DNA from 2 places in the Nonomuraea sp. NPDC049480 genome. Region 2 is predicted to be linked to the other one. Evidence: riboswitches for the same ligand, from Rfam matches in the RefSeq annotation. Region 2 holds a riboswitch; the other holds the start of a gene.
What was found. A riboswitch is a leader RNA that binds a small molecule or an ion and turns the genes downstream of it on or off. The one in region 2 is predicted to bind glycine.
Positions count from the first base shown of each region.

Region 1: another riboswitch for glycine. It lies ahead of gcvP (aminomethyl-transferring glycine dehydrogenase); the one in region 2 lies ahead of gcvT (glycine cleavage system aminomethyltransferase GcvT).

Region 1 covers NZ_JBITMD010000006.1:334,367-341,955, reverse strand. The annotation lists gene gcvP (aminomethyl-transferring glycine dehydrogenase) at 1-2,131, opposite strand, end outside; glycine riboswitch at 2,313-2,412, opposite strand; gene ACIBX3_RS20150 (MerR family transcriptional regulator) at 2,701-3,321, opposite strand; gene ACIBX3_RS20145 (bifunctional nuclease family protein) at 3,469-3,939, opposite strand; gene ACIBX3_RS20140 (MerR family transcriptional regulator) at 4,072-4,725, opposite strand; gene ACIBX3_RS20135 (FHA domain-containing protein) at 4,926-5,438, opposite strand; gene ACIBX3_RS20130 (sugar phosphate nucleotidyltransferase) at 5,709-7,589, opposite strand, start outside.
Region 2 covers NZ_JBITMD010000001.1:172,900-180,488, forward strand. The annotation lists gene ACIBX3_RS00820 (FadR/GntR family transcriptional regulator) at 1-320, opposite strand, end outside; gene ACIBX3_RS00825 (glutamine synthetase family protein) at 444-1,802, shown strand; gene ACIBX3_RS00830 (aldehyde dehydrogenase family protein) at 1,805-3,145, shown strand; gene ACIBX3_RS00835 (3-oxoacyl-ACP reductase) at 3,261-4,067, shown strand; gene ACIBX3_RS00840 (gamma-glutamyl-gamma-aminobutyrate hydrolase family protein) at 4,076-4,765, shown strand; gene ACIBX3_RS00845 (hypothetical protein) at 4,767-5,624, opposite strand; glycine riboswitch at 5,718-5,815, shown strand; glycine riboswitch at 5,906-6,004, shown strand; gene gcvT (glycine cleavage system aminomethyltransferase GcvT) at 6,039-7,124, shown strand; gene gcvH (glycine cleavage system protein GcvH) at 7,121-7,510, shown strand; gene ACIBX3_RS00860 (L-serine ammonia-lyase) at 7,568-7,589, shown strand, end outside.

The DNA.
Region 1 (7,589 bases), on a different contig from region 2:
GCACCGCGACCGGCCCGACGCCGGGGCCGCCGCCCCCGTGCGGGATGCAGAACGTCTTGTGCAGGTTGAGGTGGGACACGTCGGCCCCGAACTCGCCCGGCTTGGCCAGCCCGACCAGGGCGTTGAGGTTGGCCCCGTCGACGTACACCTGCCCGCCGGCCTCGTGCACCTTGGCGCAGACCTCGGTGATGGTCTCCTCGTACACGCCGTGTGTCGACGGGTACGTCACCATGATCGCGGCCAGCGCGTCGCGGTGCTTGGCGATCTTGGCGTCGAGGTCGTCCAGGTCGACGTTGCCCTCGGAGTCGCAGGCCACGACCACGACCCGCATGCCGGCCATGACGGCGCTGGCGGCGTTGGTGCCGTGGGCGGAGGACGGGATGAGGCAGACGTCGCGGCCGGTCTGGCCGCCCGCGCGGTGGTAGGCGCGGATGGCCAGCAGCCCGGCGAACTCGCCCTGCGAGCCGGCGTTCGGCTGCAGCGACACCGTGTCGTAGCCGGTGATCTCGGCCAGCCAGCGCTCCAGCGTGCCGATCAGCTCCAGGTAGCCCCCGGCCTGCGCGTCGGGCGCGTACGGGTGGATCGCCGCGAACTCGGGCCAGGTGATCGGCTCCATCTCGGTGCTGGCGTTGAGCTTCATCGTGCAGGAGCCGAGCGGGATCATCGACCTGTCCAGCGCGATGTCCTTGTCCTGCAACCTGCGCAGGTAGCGCAGCATCGCGGTCTCGGAGCGGTGGCTGTGGAAGACCGGGTGGGTGAGGTATGCCGACTCGCGCAGCAGCGAGGCGGGCAGCGCGTCGGCCGCGCCCTCCGGGTCCGCGGCCGGAACCCCGAACGCCTCCTGCACCGCGGCCACCTCGGCGGCTCCGGTCTTCTCGTCGCAGGAGATCGAGACGTGGTCGTCGTCGGCCCGCCAGAGGTTGATCCCGCGCTCGGCGGCCGCGGCGACCACCTCGGCGGCCCTGCCCGGCACGCGGACGAGGACCGTGTCGAAGAACTCGGCGTGTACGACCTCCAGGCCGGCCCGGCGCAGGCCACCGGCGATGGCGACGGCGTGCCGGTGCACCCCGCGGGCGATGCGGCGCAGCCCGTCGGGGCCGTGGTAGACGGCGTACATGCCCGCGATGACGGCGAGCAGGACCTGCGCGGTGCAGATGTTGCTGGTGGCCTTCTCCCGGCGGATGTGCTGCTCGCGGGTCTGCAGGGCCAGCCGGTAGGCGGGGGCGCCGTCGGCGTCCACGGACACGCCCACGAGCCGCCCGGGCAGCTGCCGCTGCAGGCCCTCGCGTACGGACATGTAGGCCGCGTGCGGCCCGCCGAACCCGAACGGCACGCCGAAGCGCTGCGAGGTGCCGATCGCGATGTCGGCGCCCAGCTCGCCCGGCGCGGCCACGAGCGTGAGGGCCAGCAGGTCGGCCGCGGCCACGACCAGCGCGCCCGCCTCGTGCGCGGCGGCGGCCACGGCGCGGAAGTCGCGCAGCCGCCCGGAGGCCCCCGGGTACTGGACGAGCACGCCGAAGCACTCGGGCAGCTCGCCGTCGAGCGAGTGCTCCACGAGCGTGATGCCGAGCGGCTCGGCCCTGGTGGCCAGCACGCGCTTGGTCTGGGGCAGCGCGTCGGCGTCGATCACGAACACGTCGCTCTTGGACTTGCCGGCGCGGCGGGCCAGCGTCATGGCCTCGGCGGCGGCCGTGCCCTCGTCGAGGAGGGAGGCGCCGGCGACGGGCAGGCCGGTGAGGTCGGAGACGACCGTCTGGAAGTTCAGCAGCGCCTCGAGCCGGCCCTGTGAGATCTCCGGCTGATACGGCGTGTACGCGGTGTACCAGCCCGGGTTCTCCAGCAGGTTGCGGCGGATGACCGCGGGCGTGATCGTGTCGTGGTAGCCCAGGCCGATCATCGAGGTGAGCACCCGGTTGCGATCGGCCAGGGCGCGCAGCTCGGCGATCGCCTCGGTCTCGCTCGCGGCGGCGGGCAGCTTGAGCCGGTCCTTGGCCCTGATCGCCTCGGGGACGGCCACGGCCACCAGGTCGGCCACGGACTCGAAGCCGACGACCTCCAGCATGCGCTGCTGCTCGGACTCCGAGGGGCCGATGTGCCGGGTGGAGAACGGCGGAGCTGACAGGTCGGTCATGGAGGTGCCTCCCGAAGGTATGGAGACCGGCGCCAGGGCGCGGGCGAGTGCCGGATCTCCCCCTCTGTCAGCGCGGCCCCATGATGGGTGCGGTGCCGCGACCTGAGAGCTTCACCCCCGGGCGGGGGCTTGCACCGTCGGTGAGGCACGCCTGGCGGGCGCGCCTGCTTTCCAGAGTTGCCTCGCCCGAGCGGTACAGGGTGCCTGAGAGATTCCGGGGAGGGTTGCTCCTTCGGCGCCCAGGGGCCCGAAGGCCCCGGGGACTCTCCCGCACGGGGTCGCAAGCTTTGCTTGTCCTAGATTACAACCCTCACCGATGACAACCCTCGCCGGTCTCCATAAGCGTCTTCGGTTCTCTGTCGTTTACCTGAGCAAAACGGACATCGGCGTAGTCTCGTCGCACCCCGCGCCAAGGCCGGCGGCGACCCGGCAAGGCCGGGCGGGCACCTGGTTGTGACAGAAAGTCATCCCGCCATTACCATCGGTCGTCACTCATCCAACGGCAGGACGCCGACAACAGTTCTGCCGTTGACCATCGTCTGGCATGGCCAACGCTCGGGCGGCTGTTCCTACCCTATGCGCCGGGCGCGTCGGCGCCTTGCGAGTTCGTCAGCGGGGTGGTCGGCCGGGACGGTGTCCTCGACCGCCGCTCTTTCCCCCGGCAGCTCCGCGAGGGATCCCTCGACCTCGCGCCAGACCCGGCCGAGCGCGATCCCGAACACGCCCTGGCCGCCCTGGAGCAGGTCGATCACCTCGTCGGCCGAGGTGCACTCGTAGACGCTGACGCCGTCGCTCATGAGCGTGATCTGGGCGAGGTCGGCGACCCCGCGATCGCGCAGGTGCTGCACGGCCGTGCGGATCTGCTGCAGCGACACCCCGGTGTCGAGGAGCCGCTTGACGACCTTGAGCACCAGGATGTCGCGGAAGCTGTAGAGCCGCTGGGAGCCCGAGCCTTGCGCTGCCCTTATCGTGGGCTCCACCAGGCCTGTACGCGCCCAGTAGTCGAGCTGCCTGTAGGTGATGCCGGCCGCCGCGCAGGCCGTGGGCCCGCGGTACCCGATGTCGTCCGGCAACGCCGCCGGCTGCTCGTCGAAGAGCAGGCCCTGCTCCCCGGCACGCTGCCGCGCGTCCTCGCGCCGCACCGGATCTTCCTGGCCGGCCGTCTTTCCCTCGCCGCTGCTGACCGCCACGCGGACCTCCGGCTTTCTCTCATCCCGCGGCCTGATCTGGGGGTTCATAAAGGGCGACCACGGGTTTCACTTGCACCGTAGGACCGTGACCATGCTCAGTCAACGATCCGGCTCGGCGCGTCGTGAAGCGTAAATGCACCGAAATACCTACCCCGCCCTGCCGAAGTCCTCGGGAGTGATCGTGTCAAGGAACTCCCTGAACTTCTCCACCTCGTCCTCCTGGTCGTCCGGGATGACCACGCCGGCCTCCTGGACCACCTCCTCGCTGGCGAAGATGCGGGCTCCGGTGCGCAGCGCGAGCGCGATCGAGTCCGACGGCCGCGCGCTCACCTCCACGCCGTTGGAGAACACCAGGTCGGCGAAGAAGATGCCGTCGCGCAGAGCGACGATGTTGACCGCCCGCAGGCCCACGCCCAGAGCGCTCAGCACGTCACGGAAGAGGTCGTGGGTGAGCGGCCTCGGGGGAGGCTCCTCCGCCTGGGCCAAGGCGATGGCCGTGGCTTCGGTCATGCCGATCCATATAGGAAGGAACCGCTCCCCGTGTGCCTCCTTGAGCAAGACGATCGGCTGATTTGTGGGCATTTCAACTCGTACGCCCACGACCTCCATCTGCAACACGGGCTGCTCCGTATTCCTGACCGGTCACCCGGCACAGCTATTTGCTCGTCGCTTCTGCTGACTGGCTACTTCAATTCAACGTAACACCCGAGAGGCCTGGAATGTGCCGCCGCCTCCCTGCTCGCTTCGCTCTCAACGCCCCAGCACCGAGCGTACGCCCGCGCGAACCAGCGACGCGTGCAGGTCCAGCAGCAACGTGGACAGCTCCCTGGCGGTCTCCTCGGCCTCCCCGATGGCCCCGGGGGCGCGGCGTTTCAGCACGGGCGCGACGGTCTGCTCGACCAGGCCGCACTCGCGCTCGGCGGCGGCCTTGACCGCGCGCAGGTGCCTCGCGCGCAGGCCGAAGCGGGCCAGCGCGCCGACCGTGCGCGCCACCATGAGCGCCTCTTCGTCGTAGCGCCTGGCCACTGGGGCGAGCAGGCCGTAGTCCTCGAGCTCGGCGAGCGTCTCCTCGTCGATCCCCGCGGCCTCGAGCAGCTCGCCGCGGTCGAGCTTGACCTCCTGCTTCTTCTGCACCGCCCGGGGGCGGCCGAAGCTCTCGGCCATCCTGTCCTTGATCACCCGCAGCGGCAGATAGTGGTCGCGCTGCTCGGTGAGGATGAAACGCAGCTGCTCGACGTGCAGGTGCGTGAACTTCCGGTATCCGGAGGGGCTGCGCTCCGGCTCGATCAGCCCTTCGCCCTCCAAGAACCTGATCTTGGAGACGGTGACATCGGGGAACTCACCCTGCAGGAGCGCGAGCACCTCCCCGATGCTCATGTACGAGCGTGCCGCCTGGGGACTCATACGGCCTCCGGCCGTATGAGTCCCCAGTGGGGAGCTGTGTCCATGAGACGCTCGCTGCGCTCACTCATACGGCCTCCGGCCGCATGAGTCCCCAGTGGGGAGCTGTGTCCATGAGACGCTCGCTGCGCTCGCTCATACGACCTCCGGCCGCATGAGTTCCCCATGGGAAGCCGTGTCCATGAGACGCTCGCTGCGCTCGCTCATACGCCGGAGCTGCCCCGCATCAGGAAGACGAGGCGGAACTTGCCGATCTGCACCTCGTCTCCGGAGTGCAGGGGAACCTCCTCGATCCGCTCGCGGTTGACGTAGGTGCCGTTGAGGCTGCCCACGTCGCGCACCGAGAACTGGCCGCCGCGGTGGCGGTAGAACTCGACGTGGCGGCGGGAGACCGTGATGTCGTCGAGGAAGATGTCGCTCTCCGGGTGACGGCCCGTCGTGGTCAGGTCCTTGTCGAGCCGGAAGCGGCTCCCCTGATTGGGGCCCCTGGTCACCGTGAGCAACGCCGCGCCGGGCGGCAGCTGCTCGACGAGCGCCCGCTCGGCCAGGAGCATGTCGCCTGTCTCAGCCTCGTATGCCTCGATTCCCGCGACGGAGATCGTCGATGTGGTATCCCCGGAGACCTCGGGTCTGGTCAGCGGTGACCCACAACGGGAACAGAAACGGGCATCCTCGGGGTTGGCGTGCCCGCACTGCGTGCAGTAGACGCTCGGCATCGATCGGCTCGGCCTCCTACCGCGAAGACGCGGCGACAGTGCTCGGGGCGCGCCTCGCTTCGCTTTTTCAAGTTTGCGAATGCCGCAACTTACGCTGATCAGCGGCAAAGGTCAACTCGGGGCGCTGGACGGTGGTTTGGACGCAGACAAAGTTACCGCCGCTTCCGCCCCGTGGTCCATGCCGCCGCGCGTTTCTACATTACGATCTTGCGGCACTCTCCGCGCGCGTCGCCGATGAAGACTTTTCCGTCACGCACTGTGATCACCCGGTCAGGAAGCGGCCTGCTCCACGATGCGCGCCCAGCGTTCGATCAGAGCCTGGGCGCCGTCCATGTCGGACGCCTCGGCCCACAGGTCGGTGACGGGCTCGGTGGCGGCGGGCAGGACCAGCACCCAGCTGCCGTCGTCGCGGGCGACGCGCACGCCGTCGGTGATGTCGATGCGGTGGCCCTCGGGCTCGGCCTCGGCCGCCTCGATGACCGAGCGCATGACCGCTCCCTTGGCCGCCCACGGCGTGGGCACGGTGCGCTTGAGCAGCTTGACCTCGGGGATCCTGGCGTCGATCTGGCTGAGCGACAGACGGGTGCGGGCGACCAGGCCCAGCAGGCGCATGAACGCGGCCAGCCCGTCGATGGCGGGGCTGAACTCGGGCACGACGAATCCGCCGCGCCCGTCCGCCGCGAAGATCATGTCGGGACCGGCGGCGGCCGAGGTGAGGGCGTCGAGCGCGGTGGAGGTCCACTGCACCTGCACGCCGTGGAAACGGCAGACCTGCTCGGCGACCCTGGTCGTGGTGACCGGCAGCGCCACCTGGCCGCCCCGGCGCTCGGCGGCGACCAGGTCGAGCACGACCAGCAGGGCGCGTTCCTCGTTGATGAGCTGACCCATCTCGTCCACCAGGGCGATGCGCTCGCCCACCGGGTCGAACCGGACGCCGAACGCCGCACGGGACGAGCTGACCAGCTCCGACAGGCGTTGCAGGTCGCGGCGGCGCTCGGCGAGCGTCTCGGTGGGCGAGACCTCGTCGAGGCGGGCGTTCACGGTGAGCACGTCCACGCCGACCCGGCCGAGCAGCGTCGGCAGCACCAGCGAGGAGGTGCCGCCGGCGCAGTCGACGACGACCTTCATGTCCCTGACGTCGCCCACGCCGACGTGGCGCAGCAGCTCGTGGGTGTAGTCCTCGACCGCCCTGGCCGGGTAGGCGAGCTCGGCGATCTCGCCGGGGAAGGCGCGGCGGAACTCCTGGCGGGAGAAGACCCGCTCCAGCTTGCGCTGGGCGGCCGGGGGCAGATCGGCGCCGCGGCCGTCCATGATGACGATGTCCACGCTCTGCGGGTCGCCGGGCGTGGTGCGCAGTGAGATGCCGCCCGCGGCCGACTCGCGGCCGGTGTGGAAGCGGGCCACCGGAAGCGGCGCGGCCTCCAGGTCGAGAACGTTGATCGCCCCGGCCGTGAGCGCTCCGATGACGGCCCGCTTGAGCGCCCTGGCGGCCAGCGAGCAGTCGCGGGAGGTGACGACGTACTCGCCCTTCTTCAGGGTGGTGGCGTACGCGCTGGCCAGGCGGACGCACAGCTCGGCGGTGATCTCCACGTTGACCAGGCCGCTGACGCCCCGCGGGCCGAACAGGTTGCGCTGGCCGCGCGATTCCCAGATGACGCTGGTGTTGACGACCGCGCCGGCCTCGATGGTCTTGAACGGGTAGACGCGGACGCCGCTGGAGACGTACGCCTCGGACTCGATGACGCATTCGTCACCGATGATGGCGTTCTCCTCGATGCGGGCGCCGGCCATCACGTCGGTGCTCTTGCCGATCACGCAGCCGCGCAGGTGGGCGCCGGAGCCGAGGTAGACGTTGTCGTGGACGATCGCGCGGTGCAGGAAGGCGCCCTCGCGCACGACGGCGTTGTTGCCGAGCACGGTGAACTCGCGCAGCTCGGCCCCCGCCTCGACCTTGGCGTAGTCGCCGATGAGCAGCGGGCCCTTGAGCACGGCGTCGGGGTCGACCGAGGCCGACTCGGCGACCCAGACGCCGGGTGAGAGCTCGAAGCCGCAGATGTCCAGGTCGACCTTGCCGGACAGGGCGTCGGCGTGGGCCTTGAGGTAGCTGTCGTGGCTGCCGACGTCCTCCCAGTAGCCGTCGGCCACGTACCC
Region 2 (7,589 bases):
AACGTGAGGGCGTCCGCGAGGTCGTCCATGCCCATCTCCGCCACCGCCTGGCGCAGGTCGCCGGCGTCCGGCTGCGGCGGCACGTACGTGACGAAGGCTCCCCCGTACCGCCCCCTGCGTACGTCGAGGTAGCCCGCGTCCGACAGGGCCCGGAGCGCCTCGCGGAGCGTCACCCTGCTGATGCCGAGCTGTACGGCCAGCTCCCGCTCCGGGGGGAGCTTGTCGCCCGGCGCCACCACTCCCAGCTTGATGGCCTGGAGCAGCCGCTCCACGGTTTCCTCGAAGGCGTTGCCCGCCCGCACCGGGCGCAACAACGTCATCAAACGCGCCGACTCGTCCAACGTGTCCTCAGGTCTTGACAAGGGATCCCGCCATGCACATCAATGGTCTAAGACTAGCCCAATCAACGGGAAAGTGCGCGAGCCAGATCGGAGCGACGTCACGTGAGAGATGGGTTCCTGACCGTCGGAGAGCTGCGTGACGAGGTGACGGCCGGGCGGATCGACACGGTCCTTCTGGCGATCGCCGACATGCAGGGCAGGTTGCAGGGCAAGAGGCTGTCGGCGCGCTATTTTCTCGACGAGGTGGTGGACCACGGCTCCGAGGGCTGCAACTACCTGCTCGCGGTGGACGTCGACATGAACACCGTGTCCGGATACGCGATGTCGTCCTGGGATCGCGGGTACGGCGACTTCGTCATGAAACCGGATCTCGGCACGCTGCGCCGGGTGCCGTGGCAGGAGGGCACCGCGATGCTGATGGCGGACCTGGCCTGGGAGGGCGGCGGCGACGTGACCGCCTCGCCCCGCCAGATCCTGCGCAGGCAGCTCGCCCGCCTGTCCGAGCGGGGCCTGGTCGCGTACGTCGGCACCGAGCTGGAGTTCATCGTCTACGAGGACAGCTACGAGGACGCATGGAAGCGGGCATACCGCGATATGTCGCCCGCGAACCTCTACAACGTCGACTACTCCCTCCTCGGCACCGCCCGCATCGAGCCGCTCCTGCGCCGCATCAGGCTCGGCATGGAGGGCGCCGGCCTGTACGTCGAGTCCGCCAAGGGCGAGTGCAACCTGGGCCAGCACGAGATCGCCTTCCGCTACGACGAGGCGCTCAAGTCCTGCGACAACCACTCGATCTACAAGAACGGAGCCAAGGAGATCGCCGCCCAGGAGGGCAAGTCGATCACCTTCATGGCCAAGCCGAACCACCGCGAGGGCAACTCCTGCCACATCCACATCTCCGTCCGCAGCCAGGACGGGGATCCCGTGATGGCCGGCGAGGGGCCGTTCGGGTTGTCGCCGCTCGGCGCCCGCTTCATCGCCGGGCAGCAGGCCTGCCTGCGCGAGCTCACCCTCATGTACGCCCCCAACGTCAACTCCTACAAGCGCTACGTCCCCGGCAGCTTCGCCCCGACGGCCGTCAAGTGGGGCGTCGACAACCGCACCTGCGCGCTCCGGCTCGTCGGCCACGGGCACTCGCTGCGCGTGGAGAACCGCGTGCCGGGCGGCGACGTCAACCCGTACCTGGCGGTGTCCGCGCTGGTGGCGGCCGGGCTGCACGGGATCGACAACGAGCTGCCGCTGGAGGACCCCTACGAGGGCAACGCCTACGCCTCGGGCGCCGAGACCGTGCCGCACACGCTGCGCGACGCGCTCGCCCTCTTCGAAGGCTCGAAGCTGGCCCGCGAGGCGTTCGGCGAGGACGTGGTGGAGCACTACGCCAACAACGCGCGGGTGGAGCTGGCCGCGTTCGACGCGGCGGTGACGGATTGGGAGTTGTTCCGTGGTTTCGAACGGATGTGAGCATGAAGATCGTTAATCCGGCGACCGAAGAGGTGCTCGCCGACGTCGAGCTCGCCGACGCGGCCGAGATCGACCGGGCCGTGGAGCGTGCCAGGAAGGCGTACCCGGCCTGGCGCGACGTGGCCCCGGGCGACCGGGCGCGGCTGCTGCGGCGCTTCGCCGACCTGGTGGGCGAGCACGGCGAGGAACTGGCGCGGCTGGAGCTGGCCAACGCCGGGCACACCATCGGGAACGCCCGCTGGGAGGCCGGCGCCGTACGCGACGTCCTGCATTTCTACGCCGCCGCTCCCGAGCGCAACCACGGCAAGCAGATCCCGGTGCCCGGTGGCGTGGACATCACGTTCCAGGAACCCCTGGGCGTGGTGGGCGTCATCGTGCCGTGGAACTTCCCCATGCTGATCATGTCATGGGGCCTGGCCCCCGCGCTTGCGGCCGGTAACACCGTGATCGTCAAGCCTGCGGAATGGACTCCGCTGACCGCGCTGAGGCTGGCCGAGCTGGCCCTGGCGGCGGGCCTCCCCGAGGGGGTGCTCCAGGTCCTGCCTGGGGCAGGGGAGGTCGCGGGGGCCCGATTGGTCGAGCACCCGGACGTGGCCAAGATCGTGTTCACCGGCTCGACCGAGGTCGGCAAGGAGATCGCCGCCAAGGCGGCGGCCCACGTCAAGCGCATCACGCTCGAACTCGGCGGCAAGTCGGCGAACATCGTCTTCGCGGACGCGGATCTGGAGAAGGCGGCAAAGGCCGCTCCCTACTCCGTGTTCGACAACGCGGGCCAGGACTGCTGCGCCCGCTCCAGGCTGCTGGTCCAGGCCGACGTGTACGACGAGTTCATGGCGCTGCTCACGCCCGCCGTCCAGGCGGTCAAGGTCGGCGACCCTCTCGACGAGAGCACCGAGATGGGCCCGCTGATCAGCGCCGAGCACCTGGAACGGGTACGCGGCTTCGTCCAGGACCCCTACCTGCAGGGATCCTGCCCGCAGGGCAAGGGCTTCTGGTTCCCGGCGACCGTGCTGACCCCCGACGTCACCGACCGGGCGTTCACCGAGGAGATCTTCGGGCCCGTGGTGTCGGTGGCCGCGTTCAAGGACGAGGCGGACGCCGTGCGGATCGCCAACGACACCCCGTACGGCCTGAGCGGCTCCATCTGGACCCGCGACGTCGGGCGGGCGCTCCGCGTGGCCAGGGCGGTCGAGTCGGGCGCGCTCTCGGTGAACTCCAACTCGTCGGTGCGCTACTGGACCCCGTTCGGCGGATTCAAGCAATCCGGCCTTGGCAGGGAGCTCGGCCCGGACGCCCTGGCGGCGTTCACCGAGACAAAGAACGTCTTCATCTCCTGGGAGTGAACCCGACGCAGTGAGCGGAGTGAAGGCCCGACGGAGGAGGGACTTCGCGAAGCGAATGAGGAGTGGTGAACGACCCAATGAGCAGGGAGTGAACCCGACGCACTTCGCGAAGCGAATGAGGAGTGGTGAACGACCAAATGAGCAGGGAGTGAAATCAGTGCAGAGGTTGCAGGATCGGGTGGCGGTCATCACCGGCGCGGGCAGCGGCATCGGGCTGGCCACGGCCCGTAGGTTCGCCGGCGAAGGCGCCAAGGTCGTCTGCGTGGACGTCGACGAGGAGGCGGGCAACAAGGCCGCGGCCGAGGTCGGCGGCCGCTTCGTCAAGGCCGATGTGACCAGCGAGGACGACGTCGTCCGGATGTACGAGACGGCGCACGACGCGTACGGGAGCGTCGACATCGCCTTCAACAACGCCGGCATCTCGCCGCCCGACGACGACTCGATCCTGGAGACCGGCATCGACGCCTGGCGCCGCGTCCAGGAGGTCAATCTGACCAGCGTCTACCTGTGCTGCAAGCACGTCATCCCGTACATGCGGCGGCAGGGCAAGGGCTCGATCATCAACACCGCGTCCTTCGTGGCCGTCATGGGGTCGGCGACGTCGCAGATCTCCTACACCGCCTCCAAGGGCGGGGTGCTGGCGATGTCGCGCGAGCTGGGCGTGCAGTTCGCCAGGGAGGGCATCCGGGTGAACGCCCTGTGCCCGGGGCCGGTGAACACGCCCCTGCTGCAGGAGCTGTTCGCGAAGGACCCGGAGCGGGCGCAGCGGCGGCTCGTGCACGTTCCCGTGGGGCGCTTCGCCGAGGCCACGGAGATCGCGGCGGCGGTGGCGTTCCTGGCCAGCGACGACGCCTCGTTCATCACCGCCAGCGAATTCCTGGTGGACGGAGGCATCTCCGGCGCCTACGTGACGCCGCTCTAGGAGGAATCATGCGTCCGGTCATCGGCATCACGTGTTACGTCGAGCCCGCCACATTCACGGTGTGGGAGGACATGACCGTCGCGCTGCTGCCGTACATGTACGTGGAGCAGGTCGCACGCGCCGGCGGGCAGCCCGTCGTGCTGCCGCCGGCCGGCGATCCCGCGCGGCTGGTGGAGCGGCTGGACGGGCTCATCCTGGCCGGCGGTGGCGACATCGACCCGGCCAGGTACGGGGAAATGCCACACGAAAAGTCCGGATATGTCCGCAAATTTCGCGATGAGGCGGAGTTTGCGGTGCTGGCCGCGGCGCTCGACGCCGAGCTGCCCTACCTGGGGATCTGCCGCGGCCTGCAGGTGCTCAACGTCGCCCTCGGCGGCACGCTGCACCAGCACCTCCCCGACGTGGTCGGGCACGCGGGCCACGCCCCCGCGCCCGGCCGCTTCGGCCCGCTGCCCGTCATCCCCGTGCCCGGCACCCGCCTGGCCAAGACGCTGGGCACGGAACCGGTGACGGTCCCGCACTACCACCACCAGGCCGTCGACCGCCTCGCCGACGGACTCACGGTCTCCGCCACCGCCGAGGACGGCACGATCGAGGCGGTGGAGCTGGACGCCGGACCGTTCACGATGGCCGTCCAGTGGCACCCGGAGGCGGCCGAGGACTGCGCCCTCTTCGAGGCCCTCGTGGCAGCCTGCTGAGCTATCCGACCGGCTTCAGCACGCTGTCGAACACCACGACGCCCTTGCCGTATTTCTCGTCCGTCCTGCGGCGCAGGTCGTCGGTCGCCAGCCAGACCTCCACTTCCACCCGGTTCCGCGTCACGCTGGACGACGCCGAGAGGAACCCGTCGCCCACGTCCTTGACGACCTGTTCCTGGGTCTTCTGCAACTCGCCCTCGCTCCGTTGCGCGCCGCTGATGCACAGCGCGCCGCCCCACACTTCGCGAATCCACTCCTCGCGGTCCGCCAGATCGCCGGTGAACTTGAGGTTCAGCACCAGCCGCTTCGGGTCGTTGCCCTGCTTCTCCATCTCCTCACGGGTCGTCGGAGGCGGGCCGGGGTAGTTCTGGTCGAGCCACGCTCCGGCGAACTCCGCGACCGTGCCGGCCCGCGCGATCGCCTTCTCCATGGCCTTCAGCGTGGCCTTGGCGGGATCGACGGGTCGCCAGCCGCCCGCGGGCTCGGGACACGGGCTCGCGAAGCCGTCCTCGCCCGTAGGCTGCTCCTGGCCCTTCACCGGCGCCCCCGGCGGCTCCGTCAGCGTCAGCCTGGCTCCGTCCCAGGTGCCGACGACCCGGTACGAGCCCCACTTCACACCCGCCCGCGACTCGTGCTCCACCTTGCTCCAGTCCCAGCCGACGACATCAGGGCCACCGCACTGCGGCGGGTCCGACGTCTGGACCGTCCCGCACAGCTGCGGCCCGTGCCCACCGCCTTCGAGCACCGTCAGGCTCGCCTCGTAGCGAGGTGGCGGCGCGGGGGAAGCGGCCTCCTGGGTGCCGCAGGACGTGACCGTCAGGGCGGCCGCCAGGCCGAGAGCCGCTGTTCGCCGATTCATACCCTATCGACGTCATAGTTCCCCGAGCGGTTCATGGAAGATCCGCACGCGACAAGACGCCCATGTCGGCACTAGGCTGACGGACATCACCGACGAAACCGTGCGGGAGAGCACTCTGACAGCCGGTCAGGGTCCCTGAAGGAGCAAGCCCTCCCCGCGAACCTCTCAAGGCAAAGGACCGCACGGACGTCGAATGAGAAATCTGCCGAGTGGACTGCCGCTACGGTCGTGCCGCACACGACGGTAGGGCGACAGTCCGCCTGAGCCGGGTTTCTTGTTCGAAGGTGTCCTCTGGAAAGCAGGCCCGTGGGCCTCGCCGAAGGTGAAAGTCCGGCAAAACTCGGGCGAAGCTCTCAGGCATCGATGACAGAGGGGGAGGATGCTGGCATCCGACCCTGTCCTGAGGTGCGACAAATGTCCCGACCGACACCGCTACGAGACGTTCACGAGAGCCTCGGCGCCACGCTCACCGACTTCGCGGGGTGGCTCATGCCCCTGCGGTACGGCAGCGAGTCCGCGGAGCACAACGCCGTCCGCGGGGCGGCCGGGCTGTTCGACCTCTCGCACATGGGCGAGATCTTCCTGACGGGGCCGCAGGCCGGGGAGGCGCTGGACTACGCGCTGGTCGGCCACCTGTCGGCGCTGGTGCCCGGACGGGCCAGATACACCATGATCGTGAACGAGCGGGGCGGGGTGCTCGACGACCTCATCGTCTACCGGCTCGGGGACGAGGAGTTCATGGTGGTGGCGAACGCCTCGAACTACGAGATGGTCGGAAATGAGCTAAAAAATCGCGTGAAGGCGTACAACGCGGTCGTCGAAGATCGCTCCGACCAGTACGCGCTCATCGCCGTCCAGGGGCCGCGCTCCCAGGAGATCCTCGCCACGCTCACCGACGCCGACCTCGGCGGGCTGAAGTACTACACGGGTCTCCCCGGCCTGGTGGACGGCCGGCAGGCGCTCATCGCCCGCACCGGCTACACCGGCGAGGACGGCTTCGAGCTCTTCGTCGCCAACCAGGACGCGGTGCCCCTCTGGAACGCCCTCATGGCGGCCGGCGAGCCGTACGGCCTCAAGCCCGCGGGCCTGTCCGCCCGCGACACGCTCCGGCTGGAGGCCGGCATGCCGCTGTACGGCAACGAGCTCACCGCCGAACTCACTCCGTTCGACGCGGGACTGGGCAGAGTGGTGAAATTCGACAAGCCCGGCGACTTCGTCGGCAAGTCGGCGCTCGAGGCGGTCAAGGACGACACGCCGCGGCGCCGCCTCGTCGGCCTGGTCGCGCAGGGCCGCCGGGTGCCGCGCCACGGTTACCCGGTCACCAAAGACGGCGCCGTCGTCGGCGAGGTCACCAGCGGTGCGCCTTCCCAGACCCTGGGCAAGCCCATCGCGATGGCCTACGTCGACACCGGCGTCGAAGCAGGCCTGGCTGTGGACATCCGGGGCAGCCATGAACCTATGGACCTGGTTGAGCTGCCCTTTTACAGGAGGAAGAAGTGAGCAACATCCCTGACGAGCTGAGCTACACCAAGGAGCACGAGTGGGTGGCCGGGGTCGACGACGGGCTGACCGTGACCGTCGGCATCACCGACTACGCCGCCGAGGCCCTTGGTGACGTCGTCTTCGTGCAGCTCCCCGAGGTCGGTTCGGTCGTCGAGGCCGGCGACTCCATCGGCGAGGTGGAGTCCACCAAGTCCGTGAGCGAGATCTACACGCCGGTCGGCGGTGAGATCGTCGAGGTCAACCAGACCGTCGCGGACGACCCGTCGATCGTCAACAGCGACCCGTACGGCGAGGGCTGGATGTTCCGCGTCCGTATGGAAGGTGACCCGGAGGACCTGCTGTCCGCCGAGGAGTACAAGGCGCTCACCTCCGGCGAGTCCTAAAGATTCCCGCCGGGGCCCGGCACCGGGCCCCGGCCTTGCGATGAAGGGCGCACATCAATGGCGATCAGCGTCTTCGACC